4 regions of the Streptomyces sp. NPDC046887 genome follow, and region 2 is predicted to be linked to each of the others. Evidence: riboswitches for the same ligand, from Rfam matches in the RefSeq annotation. Region 2 holds a riboswitch; each other region holds the start of a gene.

Region 1 (4,135 bases), on a different contig from region 2:
GAGACGGGCGGTGCGCTTGGCTATCACGGGAAGTCCCTTCCTCCACCGCCCCTGTTGCTTCTTGAGGCGGACATGCCGTCAGTGACATCGGTGGTTCGCACCCAGCCCGGGTCCGGATTGGTCGCCTCGCCGAACTGTTTCGTCTCCGCCCGTTGCCGACGGGGTTCCGTCGTACAGGCCCGCGATAAGCGATTGGGACTTACGCGGGAGATGGCGTAAGGTGGTGTTCACCGACGCGGGGTGGAGCAGCTCGGTAGCTCGCTGGGCTCATAACCCAGAGGTCGCAGGTTCAAATCCTGTCCCCGCTACTGAAGCGAAGGCCCGGTGCACTTGTGCACCGGGCCTTCGTCATGTCTGCGGTGGGCGGGCTGTCGCCCGGTCGGCGGACGGCCGGTCGCCGGGGGGTGCGGCTCGGGTGAGTCTGGACGGGGCGCGGTAGCGGTCGCGGCCGTGGGCGGACCGGCAGGAGAGCAGCGGTGGGGCAGCGAGCGCGGCAGGACGGCACCGGCCCGGCAGGGAGTGGCGGCCGGGCCAGGGGTGGCGCCGCGCGGCGCTTTCTGCGGGCGGTGCCCGCGCTGATGATCATCGGCGGGGTGCTGTACGACCAGCTGACCCCGCCGCGCTTCACCGCGGTACCGCTGTTCGCGGCCGCCCCGCTGGTGGCCGCCCCGTTCTTCACTTACCGGGCGACCCTGCTGGCCGGGATCTTCGCGGTGTTCGCCGTGCTGCTCAGCCATGTCGGCAACCGGACGATCGTCGAGGGGCCCGCGCTGACCGAGGTGCTGACGGTGGTGACCGTCTCGGCGCTGGCGCTGCTCGTCAACCGGGTGGTCCGGCGCAGCGGTGAGCGGCTCGCCTCGGCGCGGGAGATCGCCGAGACCGCCCAGCGGGCGGTGCTGCCGGTGCCGGCCGAGCGGATCGGCGGCCTCCAGGTGGCCGCCCGGTACGAGGCCGCACAGGAGGACGCGTTCATCGGCGGCGATCTGTTCGCGGTGCAGGAGACCCCGTACGGGGTGCGGCTGGTGGTCGGGGACGTACGGGGCAAGGGGCTGGGCGCGGTCGAGGCCGTGGCGGTGGTGATCGGCGCGTTCCGGGAGGCGGCCGAGCAGGAGAGCTCGCTGGAGGGCGTGGCCCAGCGGCTGGAACGGGCGCTCACGCGCGAGGGCAGCCGGCGGGACGGGCTGGACGCCTTCGAGGGGTTCACCACCGCGGTGCTGGCGGAGATCCCGCGCGGCCGGGGGGTGGTGCGGATCGTCGACCGGGGGCATCCGGAGCCGCTGCTGCTCCATGCGGACGGCAGGATCGTCCGGCTCGTCCCCGTCGAGCCGGCGCTGCCGCTCGGCATGGCGGAGCTGGGCGCCTGGCCCGACCGCTCGTACGAGGTGGCCTTTCCGTCCGGGGCGACGCTGCTGTTCTACACGGACGGCCTCTCCGAGGCGCGGGATCCGCAGGGGGTGTTCTACGACCCGGTGGCCCGGCTGCGGGGGCGGATCTTCCCGGGGCCGGACGCCATCCTCGACGCGCTCACGGACGACGTACGGCTGCACACGGCGGGCGGCGCGAGGGACGACCTGGCGCTGCTGGCGGTCGCGCGCCCCGCGGTGGGGCAGCCGCCCCGGCGCCGCACCATGCCGGTGGTGCCCTGAGCTTCCCGGAGGGGGTCGGGTATACGGAGGGTGATCACCATGGCCCCGTCCGTTTCTCCCGTGACAGGGATACGGAGAGGGCGCGGCGGGTACCCGGGGGCCGGTGGTGGATACATGCGCCGGTGAGGCTTCTGAGGGGTGGTCAACTCGACCCCGTATCAGCGCATCTGCCCAGGTCCGTCCCTCCTTCGGAGGCCGAACGATCGCATGGAGCGGCTTGGAATCCGAGCCCCGGGTCTATTAACGTTCGATAACGCAGCGCGGTCGTCCCAGCCGTCGGCAAGACGGCGCCGTGCGCGCGCCGAATTCCGCTCGGAAACCGGGGAACCACCACTTTGGGGTGAATCGGGCCGCTTGGCCCGTAGGAGACCTTCCTGCTCCGAACCCGTCAGCTAACCCGGTAGGCGCGAAGGAAGGAAAGGAGTGCGCCTCCGTGGCGTCCAACAGGCCTGCCCCCGAGACTTCTTACGGTCCGGGTGGCTCCCTTGGCATCACGGCCGCTCCGGCCGGTCCGTTCTCCTCCTCAGGCTTCCCGGGCGCCGCCCCGGCAAACGACCCGATCGGCCCGGAGGCCGCCTTCGGCCCGGATGGCTCGTTCGGCCCGGATGGCTCCGTGTTCGGCTCGGATGGCTCGTTCGGCCCGGACGGCTCCGCACTCGGTTCGGATGGCTCGTTCGAGGAGTGGAACCCGACCGAGGAGACCGTCCGCCCCGTGCGCGGTCGGCACCGGGTGGCCAAGCAGCGCGGCGGCCTGGCCCGTAGCTCCACCGTCCTCGGTGTGGGCGTCATCGCGGCGGTCGGCGCGGGCGGTATGGCCACCGCGCAGAGCAAGCCGCCGGTCTCCATCTCCCTGCCGGACGCCGTCGCCGACAAGCTCCCGGACGCCGCGTCCCTGCCCGGTATCGGCTCGCTGATATCCGGTGACGAGGAGTCGGGCGAGGAAGCGGGCGGTGCGGTCGCGGCCCCGGGGACGGCGGCCCTGGCCGGCACCGCCGACCGTGGCGGCGCCGCCGACGCCGGTGAGGCGCTGCGGGCCCGGATCCTCCAGCAGGCCGAGCAGGCCCAGGCGTCCGCCGACGCCGAAGCGCGGGCCGCCGCCGAGCGGAAGGCCGCCGAACAGGCCGCCACCGAGGCCGAGAAGCAGCGCGGTGCGGCGGACAAGGCCGCCGAGGCCGAGAAGGCGAAGAAGGAAGCGGCGGCGAAGAAGGCCGCCGAGGAGAAGGCGAAGGCCGAGGCCAGGGCCAAGGCGGCCGCAGAGGCCGAGGTCGAGGCGGAGCCGGAGAAGCCGGCTCCGGCGGAGAAGCCGGCCGAGGCGGCGGGCGACTGGTCGCTGCCCACCTCCTCGTACACCATCACCTCCACCTTCGGGCAGGCCGGCTCGATGTGGTCCTCCGGCTACCACACCGGTCTCGACCTGGCCGCGCCGACCGGCACGCCGGCCAAGGCGGTCCACGGCGCCACGGTCAAGTCGGCCGGCTGGTCGGGCTCCTACGGCTACCGCATCGTGCTGGAGCTGGCGGACGGCACCGAGGTCTGGTACTGCCATCTGTCTTCGATGACGGTCGCCGCCGGGCAGCAGGTCGGCGCCGGGGAGACCATCGGCCGGGTCGGCGCCACCGGCAATGTCACCGGGCCGCATCTGCACCTGGAGGTCCACACCCCGGGCGGCCAGGGCATCGACCCGCTCTCCTGGCTGCGCGGCAAGGGCCTCACGGTCTGACGGAGCGGCCACCCGGCCCCCGCCCGCCCCCGCTCCAGGGCGGAATAGCGCTCCGGGGGCGGAATACCGCTCCGGGGCGGAATAGGGCTCCGGCGGGGGCGTGTTCTGCCCTCCATGACCTCTCTCCGCAAGCTGGGCACGTCCGACCTGCTCGTCTTCCCGCTCGCCCTGGGCGGCAACGTCTTCGGCTGGACCGCCGACCGGGCGCAGTCCTTCGCCGTGCTGGACGCCTATACGGCGGCCGGCGGGAACTTCGTCGACACCGCCGACACCTACTCCTCCTGGGCCCCCGGCAACCAGGGTGGCGAGTCGGAGACGATCATCGGCGAGTGGCTGGCCGCCCGCGGCAACCGGGCGGACGTGCTGATCGCCACCAAGGCCGGTGCCCATCCTGACTTCAAGGGGCTGGCCCCGGCCACCCTCCGGGCGGCCGTGGACGCGTCGCTGCGCCGGCTGGGCACCGACTACATCGACCTCTTCTACACCCACTACGACGACCCCTCGGTCCCGGTCGAGGAGTTCGTGCCGGTGCTGGACCAGCTGGTCCGGGACGGCAAGGTACGGGCGATCGCCGCCTCCAACATCTCGCCCGAGCGGCTCCGGGAGGCGCTGGACTTCTCCGCCCGCGAGGGGCTGGCCGCCTACAGCGCCCTGCAACCGCACTACAACCTGGTCTCCCGCGACACCTACGAGGGCGGGCTGCGCGACCTCGTCGAGCGCGACGGGCTGGCGGCCGTGCCGTACTACGCCCTGGCCTCGGGCTTCCTCA
Region 2 (4,135 bases):
GTGCTCGCCGGTGCGGTCCGTGATGATCGAGCGGTACGAGGCGATCATCCGGTTCGCGCCCTTGCCGTCGTCCAGGATGGCGCGCAGCTGGTCGAGGTCGCCGTCCCGGACCATGGTCCAGAACTCGGCGCCGTCGGCCGGGTCGGAGAGCGGGATGTTCACGTTCCGCACGCCCGGCAGCGCGATGTCCGGCCCCTCCAGCTTCTGGTCGGCGGAGTTGCGGAAGTCGAAGACGGTGTGCAGCCCCAGCGTGGCGAGGAAGGCGGCGTCCTCCCCGGTGGCGTGTGCGAGGTGGCCGCTGCGGTAGAGCGTGCCCTGCCGCACCCGCCGGCCGTCCACCGTGGGCAGCCCGCCGACATCCCGGAAGTTGCGGACCCCGGTCAGCTCGGGCTCGGTGGACGGTGCCTGCGGCAGCTGCTGGGTCACGAAGGTCTCCTCCGCGTCTGCCGTCGGCGCCGGCCGCCGACGAGGTCGCGGCTCCGACGATACGGCACGGTCACGGCGTACCAGGAGGGGCCGTACGACCCCGGACCTGCGCGGACCCGCCGCGCGCGGGCTCGGCGCCCCGGGGAGCCCCCGGTCCGGATCGGCGACCCCTTTGTCCGTTTCGGCACCCATGCACGTAAGGCCCGTTGTGTCGGTGCGAAGTGCGTTCTCCGGTGCCCCAGGGGCTGACATGACCGTATCGACTCGCCCCTGACTGGGAGCATCTGTCCGAATTGCTTGTTTGGCTATGTTCCGGGCCAACCTGCCCTGGTCGTGGGGTAAATGGGCCGGAGCGCGTGAGCAGCGTCATAACCGTGACGGTCCGTGCCCGCCAAGGGCTCCCAATTGCCGTGCTGGGGACGGGAACTCATGATCCGTAATCCACACAGGGTGACCGCGATTCCGCTCCGTTCGCACCCCTAGGAATACCCACCGGAAAGCCGCGGCTTGTTCGCGCCGACTCCGCTCGCTTAAGTTCACGGCAATCCGGCCGGACCGCCGAATCCTGCCACCGGCCCGGAATTCACACTCACCCACGCGTGGCAGGAGCGGGGGACCCAGGTAGTACGCCGAACCCCGGGAGGGGCCCGGCTCGGGGTGAAGCCGTGTCAGTACACGGCCGGACATCTCCAGTCCGAACCCGACAGCTCACCTCGTAGGCGCCGGAGAGGATTCGCCATGCCCGGCAAGGGTAAGCACCGCCGTCCCAAGTCCAGCACCCTCACCCGCGGCTTCGTCGCCGCCGGCACCGGTGGCGCCGCCATCGCGCTGCCGCTGTTCGCCGCGAGCGGCGCCCACGCCGCCGAGCAGAGCGCCCCGGCCGCCGCCGCCCAGACCGCCGCCGTGCAGCAGGCCGCGCACAGCGCCGCGAAGGCCGCGCCCCGCAGCTACACCGTGGTCGCCGGCGACTACCTCGCCAAGATCGCCCACAACAAGAACGTCAAGGGCGGCTGGCAGAAGCTGTACGAGGACAACCGGAAGGTCGTCGGCGAGGACCCGGCGCTGATCATCCCGGGCATGAAGCTGACCCTCGGCGCCAAGTCCGGTGGAGCCGAGGCGGCTCCGGCCAAGCCGAAGGCCGACGCGGACCGCGCCTCCCGGAGCACCGCCCGCTCCGAGGCCCCCAAGCCCGAGGCCCCTGCCGCCGAGGCGCCCGCCTCCTCCGCCTCGACCAGCGGCTCGGGCTTCGTCGCCCCGGTCGACGGCGGCATCGGCACCCCGTACCACCAGTCCGGCTCCATGTGGTCCTCCGGCTACCACACCGGCGTCGACTTCGCCGCCTCCACCGGCACCCCGATCAAGGCGGTCGGCCCGGGCACCGTGGTCTCCGCCCAGTCGGGCGGCGCGTACGGCAACGAGATCGTCATCAAGCACGAGGACGGCAACTACTCGCAGTACGCCCACCTCTCCTCCCTCGGGGTGTCCGCCGGCCAGACCGTGAGCGCCGGCCAGCAGATCGGCCTGTCGGGCGCCACCGGCAACGTCACCGGCCCGCACCTGCACTTCGAGATCCGCACCAGCCCCAGCTACGGCTCGGACATCGACCCGCTGGCCTACCTCCGCAGCCACGGCGTCGGCATCTGATCCCTCTCGGCCTCTCCGCCGCCGCCTCCGCCCGGCACCCGCACACGGTGCCGGGCGGAGGCGCGTCCACTGCCTCCACCCCCCCCGCAATTCCGCCCCGTTTTTCCGCACCCCGCTTATTCCGCGCTTGGGGGAAAATTGACCGGTGGCAAACATCACGCCCCGTCAACCCCTCCTTACGGTCGCGTAGGTCACATCCCGCGTAGAAGGATGACCTGCCGTGGCAGACCATTCGACCTTCAGTGAACGTGACGTATGCGGGTCGTACGCGGCGATCGGTGACAGTTTCACCGAGGGCGTCGGGGACCCGGGGCCCGGTGGGGCCTTCGTCGGCTGGGCGGACCGCCTCGCGGTGCTCCTCGCGGACCGGCTGCCGGAACCCGAGTCGTTCCGGTACGCCAACCTCGCCGTACGCGGACGGCTGCTCGACCAGGTGGTGGCCGAGCAGATCCCCCGAGCCCGGGAACTCGCCCCCGACCTGGTGACCTTCTGCGCCGGCGGCAACGACATCATCCGCCCCGGCAGCGATCCGGACGATGTGGCCGAACGCTTCGAGCGGGCGGTCGCCGCGCTGGCCCCGGTGGTCGGCACGGTCCTGGTGACGACGGGCTTCGACACCCGGGGCGTCCCGGTACTGCGCCATCTGCGCGGCAAGATCGCCACCTACAACGGCCATGTCCGGGCGATCGCCGACCGGTACGGCTGCCCGGTGCTGGACCTGTGGTCACTGCGCACCGTGCAGGACCGGCGGGCCTGGGACCTGGACCGGCTCCATCTGTCGCCCGAGGGTCACACCCGGGTCGCCCTGCGCGCCGGGCAGGTGCTCGGCCTGCCGGTCCCCGCCGACCCGGACCAGCCCTGGCCGCCGCTCCCTCCGCGCCGCACCCTGGAGGGCCGCCGGGACGACATCAACTGGGCCCGCGAGTACCTCGTCCCCTGGATCGGCCGCCGGCTGCGCGGCCAGTCCTCCGGCGACCACGTCTCCGCGAAGCGCCCCGACCTGCTGCCGCTCTGAGGCGGGGGGCGGCGGCCCTGGGCTGGGGTCTGCGGTGCCGGGCTACGGCCCTGGGGGCTGGGGGCTGTGGTGCCGGGCTGCGGCCCTGGGCTGGGGCCTGTGTTTCCGGGCTACGGCCCTGGGGGCTGCGGTGCCGGGCTGGGGCTGCGTTTCCGGGGCCGGGCTGCGGCCCTGAGGCCGGGACCTGCGTTTCCGGGGCCGGGCCGCCCGGGGCCGCCCTCGCCGAGGGTGCCGCCTGCCCGCTGTCAGAGCCGCCTCCCATAATGGAAAGCCCCTCACCCGTGGAGGTCCTGTGACCGGCTCCCTGCCCCGCCCGGGGTCCCCCCTCCCGCCGCGCGCCCGGCTTCGCGCGATACGCCCGGCCGCCTTCGGCGCGGACGCCGGCGGGGAGCGCTGGGCACGCGTCCAGGCCTCGCCGAACTTCGCGGACGGCGTGTTCCGGAACCCGGTGGGCACCCGCCACCGGCCCTCGGGCTCGTCCCTGGAGTTCGCCCGGACGTACTTCGAGAAGGAGTCGAAGGCCCGCCGGGCCCCGGCCGGGCGGATCCCCGTGCACCCCACCACCGTCGCGGACCTCGCCCGGCCAGCGGCCACCGGCCTGCGCATCACCTGGCTCGGCCACTCCAGCGTGCTCGCCGAGATCGACGGCGTCCGGGTCCTGTTCGACCCGGTCTGGGGCGAGCGGTGCTCCCCCTTCTCCTTCGCCGGGCCCAAGCGCCTGCACCCGGTGCCGCTGCCGCTCGCCGCGCTCGGCCCGGTGGATGTCGTGGTGATCTCCCATGACCACTACGACCACCTGGACCTGCCCACCATCCGGGCCCTCGCCACCACCGACACCCTCTTCGCGGTGCCGCTGGGCGTCGGTGCCCACCTGGAGCACTGGGGCGTGCCCGTCTCCCGTCTGCGCGAGCTGGACTGGCACGAGTCGACCGAGGTCGGCGGGGTCCGGCTCACCGCCACCCCGGCCCGCCACTTCTGCGGGCGGGGACTGCGCAACCGGCAGCACACCCTGTGGGCGTCCTGGTCGCTGGCCGGCCCCGAGCACCGGAT
Region 3 (4,135 bases), on a different contig from region 2:
GCCGGGCCGGCTGCTCGACCGCGTACATCCAGGCGATCTTCTGCCGCAGCTGGGTGAGCAGCGCGGTGAGCGCCGGGCTGCCGGAGGCCTGGGCCAGCGTCCCGTGGAACCAGCCGGCCAGCGGCCGCAGATCCTCGCCCCGGCCGGCTCGGGCGCGCTCCTGCCCGAGCCGGACCAGCCCGCGCAGCACCTTCAGATGGGCCTCGGTACGCCGCCGGGCGGCCCGCGCGGCACCCAGTGGCTCCACCAGCAGCCGCACCTCCAGCAGGTCGGCGGCCTCCTGCTCGGTGGGTTCGGCGACACAGGCGCCGGCGTGCCGGCGGGTGGTGACGAACCCCTCCGACTCCAGGGTGCGCAGCGCCTCGCGCACCGGGACCCGGGAGACGCCGTAGCGGCGGGCGAGCTGCTCCTCGGTGAGCCGGCCGCCGCGCTCGAACACTCCGGTGATGATGTCGTCGCGGATCGCCGTGCACACCGAGTGCGCCGGAACACGCATCACGAACCTCCCAGGTAATCCACGGCGGGCCGCGTGAAACACACCCGCCTCGCGGCCGCAATTCATGCCGGGGCCGTTCCCGTTTCCCCCGACTCTATGGCAGCCCGCCGGGAATTCCGACACCCCGGCGACACCCCGGCCGGTGAACCGGCCGAATTCCGCAGGCAGTTCCTGGTGGCACACGAAGGCCCCGGTTCCATCGAACCGGGGCCTTCGGAAGGTGTACGGGGGCGTGCGGCTCAGAGGCTGACGCCGTGCGAGCGGAGGTACGCCACGGGGTCGATGTCCGAGCCGTAGTCCGCGCCGGTGCGGGCCTCGAAGTGCAGGTGCGGGCCGGAGCTGTTGCCGGTGGAACCGGCCAGGCCTATCTGCTGGCCCGGGGTGACGCTCTGGCCGACCGAGACGCTGAGCTGGGAGAGGTGGCCGTACTGGGTGTAGGTGCCGTCGTTCATCCGGATCACCACGTTGTTGCCGTACGCGCCGCCCCAGCCGGCCTCGACGACGGTGCCCGCGCCCACGGAGACGACCTGGGTGCCGGAGGCCGCGTGGAAGTCGATGCCGGTGTGGCTGCCGGAGGACCACATGCCGCCGCCGGCCTGGTACGAGGTGCTCACATACGAGCCGGCCACCGGCGACTGGAAGGAGTTGAGCCGCTTGCGCTCGGCCTCGCGCTCGGCGCGCTCCTTGGCCTCGCGGTCGGCGCGCTCCTTGGCGTCACGGGCCGCCTTGAACCGGAGCTCGGCCTTGCGGATGGACTCGGCCTCGGCCTTGGCCTGGGCGTCCGCCTTGGCGGCGTCCTCGGTGGCCTCCAGCTGCTGGGCCTGGGCCTGGGCGCCGACCCGCTCGGCGATGACGTCCGTGGTGACGGCCTGGTTCAGACCGGTATCGGCCAGATCCGGCATGGAGTGCGGCAGTTCCGTGTCGGCGGCGAACGCCGGGGAGGCGAGCGAGCCGATCACTCCACCGCCGGCCAGCGCGGCGATACCGGCGGCCTGCGCACCCTTGCGGGTCAGAACGTTCGTACGGCTGGGGGCGCGGTGCTTCCCGGTGGCACGGGTGAACGCCATGAAGCGGCTGGTCCTTTCCTTCCCTCTCGCCTACCGGGTTAGCTGACGGGTTCGGAGCAGGAAGGTCTCCTACGGGCCCCTCCGCCTAACGGCGAAGGCACCCGATTCACCCCAGGGGACTGTGGGTCCCCGGCTCCCCAGGCTCGCGCCTGACGGGGACTCGGCGATCGCTGTCCGATGCCGCGGATGCGGCGGATGCAGCGGGCGGACAGCGCATCAGACGCTAAGCGTCCGATCTTTCAATATCCAAATGGTCTCGGCCTTTTGTTGCGCACGCCACACCGCCAAGCCGCCCCCTCCCTACCAATCCGGACAAACGACCGGACCCCGGCACCCACTTCGGAGTACCGGGGTCCGCTTGCCGAGAGGTCGGATCGACCTGTCCGTGGGCCGGACGGGAGGGTCAGCTGCGGACGACCGTCACCGCGCCGAGACCGAGCGCCTCCACGGGCTCCTTGATCTGCGCCGCGTCACCGACCAGCACGGTGACCAGCCGGTCCACCGGGAAGGCGCTGACGACCGCCGCGGTGGCCTCCACCGTGCCCGTCGCGGCGAGCGCGGCGTACAGCTGGGCCTGGTAGTCGTCGGGGAGGTGCTGCTCCACCTGGTCGGCCAGAGTGGCGGCGACGGAGGCGGCCGTCTCGTACTTCAACGGCGCCACACCCACGAGGTTCTGCACCGCCACATCCCGCTCGGGGTCGGTCAGGCCCTCGGCGGCCAGGGTGCGCAGCACCTTCCACAGGTCGTCCAGCGCCGGGCCGGTGTTGGGGGTGTCCACCGAGCCGCTGATGGCCAGCATCGCCGCGCCCACGCCCTCCGGGCCGGAGCGCAGCACCTGGCTGAACGCCCGTACGCCGTAGGTGTAGCCCTTCTCCTCGCGCAGCACCCGGTCCAGCCGCGAGGTCAGGGTGCCGCCCAGGCAGTAGGTGCCGAGCACCTGGGCCGGCCAGACCCGGTCGTGCCGGTCCGGGCCGACCCGGCCGATCAGCACCTGGGTCTGGACGGCGCCGGGGCGGTCCACGATGACAACCCGGCCGGTGTCGTCGGCGGTCACCGGCGGCATGGTGCGCGGGGCGCCGGCGTTCCCGGTCCAGTCGCCGAGGGTGTCGGCGAGGACGGCGTCCAGGTCGGTCCCGTCCAGGTCGCCGACCACGACCGCGGTGGCGGTCGCCGGGCGGACATGGGCCTCGTAGAAGGCGCGCACCGCGGCGGCGTCGATCCCGGCCACCGACTCCTCGGTGCCCTGGCGGGGGCGGGACATCCGGGAGTCGGCCGGGAACAGCTCCTTGGAGAACTGGATGGCGGCCCGGCGGCCCGGGTTGGCGTTCTCGTGCGGGATCTCGTCCAGCCGGTTGCGCACCAGGCGCTCGACCTCGCCCGCCTCGAAGGCGGGGGCGCGCAGGGCCTCGGCGACCAGCCCGAGGGCCTTGCCGAGCCGGGAGACCGGGACCTCCAGGGAGACCCGGACGCCGGGGTGGTCGGCGTGCGCGTCGAGGGTGGCGCCGCACTTCTCCAGCTCGGCGGCGAACTCCTCGGCGGAGTGCTTGTCGGTGCCCTCGGAGAGCGCCCGGGCCATGATGGTGGCCACGCCCTCCAGTCCAGCCGGCTCGGCGTCCAGCGGGGCGGCCAGCGACAGCTCCACGGCGACGACCTGCTGGCCGGGGCGGTGGCAGCGCAGCACGGTCAGGCCGTTGTCCAGCGTGCCGCGCTCGGGGGCGGGGAAGGCCCACGGCTTCGCGGCGCCCGGCTGGGGCTGCGGGTGGAACTCCATGGACGTCAGGGACTCGGCGGTCTCACTCACTTGTCCGCCCCCACTTCCTGCTCGGCACCGATGCTGTCGTTCGTGTCGTCCTGCTCGTCGGCCTCGGCGGCCAGCGGCTCGTAGACCAGGACGGCGCGGTTGTCGGGGCGCAGCCGGGCCTCGGCGACCGCCCGCACCTCCTCCGGGGTGATGTCCAGGACCCGCTGGACGGCGGTGAGCGCCAGCTGCGGGTCGCCGAACAGCACCGCGTACCGGCACAGTTCGTCGGCGCGCCCGGCGACGGTGCCGAGCCGGTCCAGCCACTCGCGCTCCAGCTGGGCCTGGGCGCGCTCCATCTCGTCGGGGGTGGGCCCCTCGGCGGCGAACCGGGCCAGTTCCTCGTCGACGGCGGTCTCGATGTCGGGGACCTCGACGCCGCCGGAGGTCTTCACGTCCAGCCAGCCGAGCGAGGGCGCGCCGGCCAGGCGCAGCAGCCCGAAGCCGGCCGCGACGGCGGTGCGGTCTCGGCGCACCAGGCGGTTGTGCAGCCGGGAGGAGTCGCCGCCGCCGAGGACGGTGAGGGCGAGGTCGGCCGCGTCGCACTCGCGGGTGCCGTCCTGCGGCAGCCGGTAGGCGGCCATCAGGGCGCGGGCCGGGACCTCGGCCTCCACCACCTCGCGCAACTGGGCGCCGATGGTGTCGGGCAGGGAGCCGTCCCGGGGCGGCTGCTTGCCGTCGTGCGAGGGGATGGAGCCGAAGTAGCGCTCGACCCAGGCGAGGGTCTGCTCGGGGTCGATGTCGCCGACCACCGACAGCACCGCGTTGTTGGGC
Region 4 (4,135 bases), on a different contig from region 2:
TCTTCGCCGAGGTGCTGGGCGGTCGGCCGGTCGGGCCGGACGACAACTTCTTCCGGTCCGGCGGACACTCCCTGCTGGCGGTACGGCTGCTCAACCGGGTCCGCGCCGAGCTGGGCCGGGACCTCACCCTTCGGGAGGTCTTCCGCCACCCCACCCCGGCCGCCCTGGCCGCCCATCTGGCCGCCACCGGGGCCGCCCCGGCCGCCTCCCGGCCCGCGCTCCGGCGCCGCCGGGTGCCCCAGGGGTGAGCCGAGGGGGCGGGAGCGGACGCGCGGCACCCCTTTGGCGCAGCCCGACGCGGTGGACACCGGGTAACCACGGTACGGAGCACCCGTCGGCCCGGGCGGGCGCTCCGTACCGCCCGGGCCGCGTCCCCCACCGGGACCCGGCACCGCCCCGCCCCCTCCCGAGGAGTGCCGCCGTGAACCCGACCCCGACCGAGCCGCCCATCGCCAACACCGAGCAGGCCGAGGCCTGGAACGGCTACGAGGGCGAGCACTGGGCCCGCCACCAAGGCCGCTGGGACGCGGTCAACGAGGGGTACTGCGCACCGCTGCTCAACGCCGCCGCGATCGGTTCGGGAGACAGGGTGCTGGACGTCGGCTGCGGCTCCGGGCGCACCACCCGGCTCGCCGCCGAACGCGCCGCGACCGGCGGCGCCACCGGCCTGGACCTGTCCGCCCCCATGCTGGAGCGGGCCCGGGCCACCGCCGAGCGGGAGGGGATCCGGAACGCGGAGTTCCTCCGCGGCGACGCCCAGGTGTACCCGTTCGAGCCGGGTTCCTTCGACCGGGCGATCAGCCGCTTCGGGCTGACCTTCTTCGCCGATCCGGCGGCCGGCTTCGGCAACATCGGGCGGGCGCTGCGCCCCGGCGGGCGGCTGGCCTTCGTCTGCCCGGCGGAGCCCGAGGCGAACGAGTGGCTGGCCGCCCTCACCTCGCTGAAGGACATCGTGCCCATGGGCGGCTTCGGGGCCGCGGGCAAGCCGGGGATGTTCTCCCTGGCCGATCCCGCCGCCATCCGGTCGGTGCTCGCCGCCGGCGGCTACGCCAACCCCGGTGTCCACCGGGTGGAGGCGTACGGGGAGTGGGGCGCCGACGCCGAGGAGGTGGCCGCGTTCATGCTGGGGATGGGGCCGGGGCGGCATCTGCTGTCGCAGGTGGGGCCCGAGGCGCGCGAGGAGGCGGGCCGGCGGCTGACCGGGGCGCTGCGCCGGTACGAGAAGGGGGACGGCCCGCTGCGACTGCGCTCCACCGCCTGGCTGGTCACGGCCGAGCGCCCGGAGTGAGACCCCCGTCAGCTCATGCCGGAAGGCCGGCCGCGCGGGGCGGCCGGCCTTCCGGCAGGTTCACGGCGGTGGCTCCCCGTACCGCCTGACACGGGGAGCCGCCTGCCATCGGCCTAGTAGGGGCCGTTGACGTTGTCGATGGAGCCGTAGCGGTCGGCCGCGTAGTTGCAGGCGGCGACGATGTTGGCGACCGGGTCGTAGCTGTCGGTCGAGGTGCCGGCCACGTGGTACGCCTGGAAGGTCGGGTCGATCACCTGGAGCAGGCCCTTGGACGGGGTGCCGTTGACGGCGTTGACGTCCCAGTTGTTGATGGCCAGCGGGTTGCCGGAGGACTCGCGCATGATGTTGCGGTGGATGCCCTCGTAGCTGCCGGGGATGCCGTTCTGCGCCATGACGTCCAGGGCCTCGCGGATCCAGCCGTCCAGGTTGTCGGCGTACGCCGTCTTGGCGGCGGCGGGCTTCGCGGCGGCCGGGGCGGCCTTGGCGACGGCCGGCACGGCCTCCGGCTTCGTCGCGGCGGCGGCCTGGGCGACGCTGAGCTTCAGGCCCGGGCGGATCAGCGAGGGGTCGGCGCCGACGGCGGCGCGGTTGGCCTCGTACAGGCTCTTCCAGCCGCCGGCCACCTCATGGGAGCGGGCGATCGTGGACAGGGTGTCGCCGAGGACCACGGAGTACGTGGCGGGGGCGGCCTTGGCGGCGGCGGGGGCGGCGGTCTTCGCCTGGACGACGGCCGCGGCCGGGGCGGCGGCGGGAGCGGCGTGGGCGGTGGCCGCGCCGATCACCGGCAGGGCGAGCGCGGCGCCACCGGTGCCGACCGCGAGAACGCGGCGGGCCAGGGCGCTGTTGCGGACACGGCGGTGCTTACCCATTGCGGGCATGGTGCTTTCCTCTCCGGCGCCTACGAGGTGAGCTGTCGGGTTCGGGCTGGAGTTGCCCGGCCGCGGAATTCCGCGACTTCACCCCAAGCCGTTCCGCGGCTGTGCGGTCCGGCGCTTACCTGGGTCCCCCGCTCCTGCCGTGCGTGTGGGTGAGTGGGTGCGTGTCCGGACGGCGGCAGGATTCGGCGTTCCACCCGGAATGAGCGTGACCGTAGGCGAGGGAATCGGGGCAGAACAAGCGCCGATCTACCGCCGCACGGCCGGTAGTCGGCGAATTCCGGGAATTGGATCTCCCCGCCTTTTCTGGCGGCCCGTCAAATGCGCTGCCGTATAAGCATTGGATCAATTTCGGAAATGCGCATGTCATTTCCGGGCGGTGATGGACATCACGGGTCCGCCCTCGGTGGGATAAGTCAGTCTATGTTTCCCTAACTTGACCCATAGGGATCTAAAGCCCCAAAGGTGCGCCAGCTGTCAAAAGGGACAGATCGGTGCGCCTGTCCCGGACGGCCCGCGGCTACCAGGCCAGGTCGTCCAGCAGGGCGTCCACCGGCTGCCGGTCACCGTCCGCCGGGGACTGCTCGGTCCACATGACCTTCCCCTGCGCGGTGTAGCGGGTGCCCCAGCGCTGGGCGAACTGCGACACCAGATACAGCCCGCGCCCGCCCTCGTCCGTGTCGGAGGCCCGCCGCAGATGCGGGGAGGTGCTGCTGCCGTCGGACACCTCGCAGGTCAGCCACCGCTCGTACAGCATCCGCACATGGATCGGCGCCGAGCCGTAGCGGATCGCGTTGGTGACCAGCTCGCTCAGCATCAGCTCGGTGGTGAAGCCGATCTCCGCCAGCCCCCACGCCTCCAGCTGCCGCCCGCAGGCCGCCCGCACCTCGCCGACCGCGGCCGGATCCGGCGCCACGTCGAAGTCCGCCACCCGGGAGCGGTCCACCAGCCGGGTACGGGCCACCAGCAGCGCGATGTCGTCCCGCCGCCGCGAGGGCACCAGCGCCTCCACCACCGCCCGGCAGGTCTCCTCCGGAGAACGCTCCGGACGGCCGCCGAGCGCCGAGCGCAGCATCGACAGACCCGTCTCCACATCCTGCTCCCGGTGCTCGACCAGCCCGCCGGTGTACAGCACCAGCCGGCTGCCCTCGGCCAGGTCCAGCTCCACCGTCTCGTACGGCGCACCGCCCAGCCCCAGTGGCGGGGCCACCGGCACCTCCGGGCTGCGCACCGCCCCGTCCGGCCCCACCACCAGCGGTGCGAAGTGCCCGGCGGTCGCCACCGAGGCCCGCCCGGACACCGGGTCGTACACCGCGTACAGACAGGTCGCGCCCGTCACCGCGGCCACCCCCGCGCCGCCCTCCTCCTGGTCGATCCGGGACACCAGCTCGTCCAGATGGCCCAGCAGCTCGTCCGGCGGCAGGTCCAGCGCCGAGAAGTTGTGCACCGCGGTCCGCAGCCGCCCCATGGTGGCCGCCGCGTGCAGCCCGTGTCCCACCACGTCCCCCACCACCAGCGCCACCCGCGCACCGGGCAGCGGGATCACGTCGAACCAGTCACCCCCGACCCCCGCCTGGGCGGGCAGATACCGGTAGGCCGCCTCCACCGCGTCCTGCTCGGGCAGGCTGTGCGGCAGCAGACTGCGCTGGAGGGTGACCGCCATCGCGTGCTCACGGGTGTAGCGGCGCGCGTTGTCGATGGCCACCGCGGCCCGCGCCGCCAGCTCCTCGGCGAAGGCCAGATCCTCCGCCTCGAACGGCGCCGGCTGCTCCGACCGCCAGAAGTTCGCCATCCCCAGCACCACCCCGCGGGCCTGCAAGGGCACCGCGAGCAGCGAATGGACCCCGTACGCCAGCGCCGCGTCCGCGCCCGCCGGGTCCTGTGCCCGCCAGCCGTCGGCCAGCGAGAGGTCCGGCTCCAGCACCGCGTGCCCGCTCGCCAGCGCGGCCGCCATCGGCGTCGTCGGCAGCGC

The links. A riboswitch is a leader RNA that binds a small molecule or an ion and turns the genes downstream of it on or off. The one in region 2 is predicted to bind cyclic di-AMP.
Region 1: another riboswitch for cyclic di-AMP. It lies ahead of ABZ945_RS19380 (M23 family metallopeptidase); the one in region 2 lies ahead of ABZ945_RS06940 (LysM peptidoglycan-binding domain-containing M23 family metallopeptidase).
Region 3: another riboswitch for cyclic di-AMP. It lies ahead of ABZ945_RS09065 (M23 family metallopeptidase); the one in region 2 lies ahead of ABZ945_RS06940 (LysM peptidoglycan-binding domain-containing M23 family metallopeptidase).
Region 4: another riboswitch for cyclic di-AMP. It lies ahead of ABZ945_RS17165 (LysM peptidoglycan-binding domain-containing protein); the one in region 2 lies ahead of ABZ945_RS06940 (LysM peptidoglycan-binding domain-containing M23 family metallopeptidase).

Annotation. Positions count from the first base shown of each region.
Region 1 covers NZ_JBEYXH010000020.1:18,505-22,639, reverse strand. The annotation lists gene ABZ945_RS19395 (hypothetical protein) at 1-27, opposite strand, end outside; tRNA gene ABZ945_RS19390 (tRNA-Met) at 235-308, shown strand; gene ABZ945_RS19385 (PP2C family protein-serine/threonine phosphatase) at 558-1,646, shown strand; cyclic di-AMP (ydaO/yuaA leader) riboswitch at 1,936-2,067, shown strand; gene ABZ945_RS19380 (M23 family metallopeptidase) at 2,260-3,366, shown strand; gene ABZ945_RS19375 (aldo/keto reductase) at 3,481-4,135, shown strand, end outside.
Region 2 covers NZ_JBEYXH010000004.1:211,422-215,556, reverse strand. The annotation lists gene ABZ945_RS06945 (tyrosine-protein phosphatase) at 1-426, opposite strand, end outside; cyclic di-AMP (ydaO/yuaA leader) riboswitch at 1,007-1,161, shown strand; gene ABZ945_RS06940 (LysM peptidoglycan-binding domain-containing M23 family metallopeptidase) at 1,165-2,070, shown strand; gene ABZ945_RS06935 (SGNH/GDSL hydrolase family protein) at 2,291-3,085, shown strand; gene ABZ945_RS06930 (MBL fold metallo-hydrolase) at 3,378-4,135, shown strand, end outside.
Region 3 covers NZ_JBEYXH010000006.1:132,208-136,342, reverse strand. The annotation lists gene ABZ945_RS09070 (GntR family transcriptional regulator) at 1-496, opposite strand, end outside; gene ABZ945_RS09065 (M23 family metallopeptidase) at 736-1,563, opposite strand; cyclic di-AMP (ydaO/yuaA leader) riboswitch at 1,576-1,739, opposite strand; gene ABZ945_RS09060 (pitrilysin family protein) at 1,967-3,334, opposite strand; gene ABZ945_RS09055 (pitrilysin family protein) at 3,361-4,135, opposite strand, start outside.
Region 4 covers NZ_JBEYXH010000016.1:59,682-63,816, forward strand. The annotation lists gene ABZ945_RS17155 (condensation domain-containing protein) at 1-248, shown strand, start outside; gene ABZ945_RS17160 (class I SAM-dependent methyltransferase) at 422-1,288, shown strand; gene ABZ945_RS17165 (LysM peptidoglycan-binding domain-containing protein) at 1,402-2,166, opposite strand; cyclic di-AMP (ydaO/yuaA leader) riboswitch at 2,169-2,364, opposite strand; gene ABZ945_RS17170 (SpoIIE family protein phosphatase) at 2,684-4,135, opposite strand, start outside.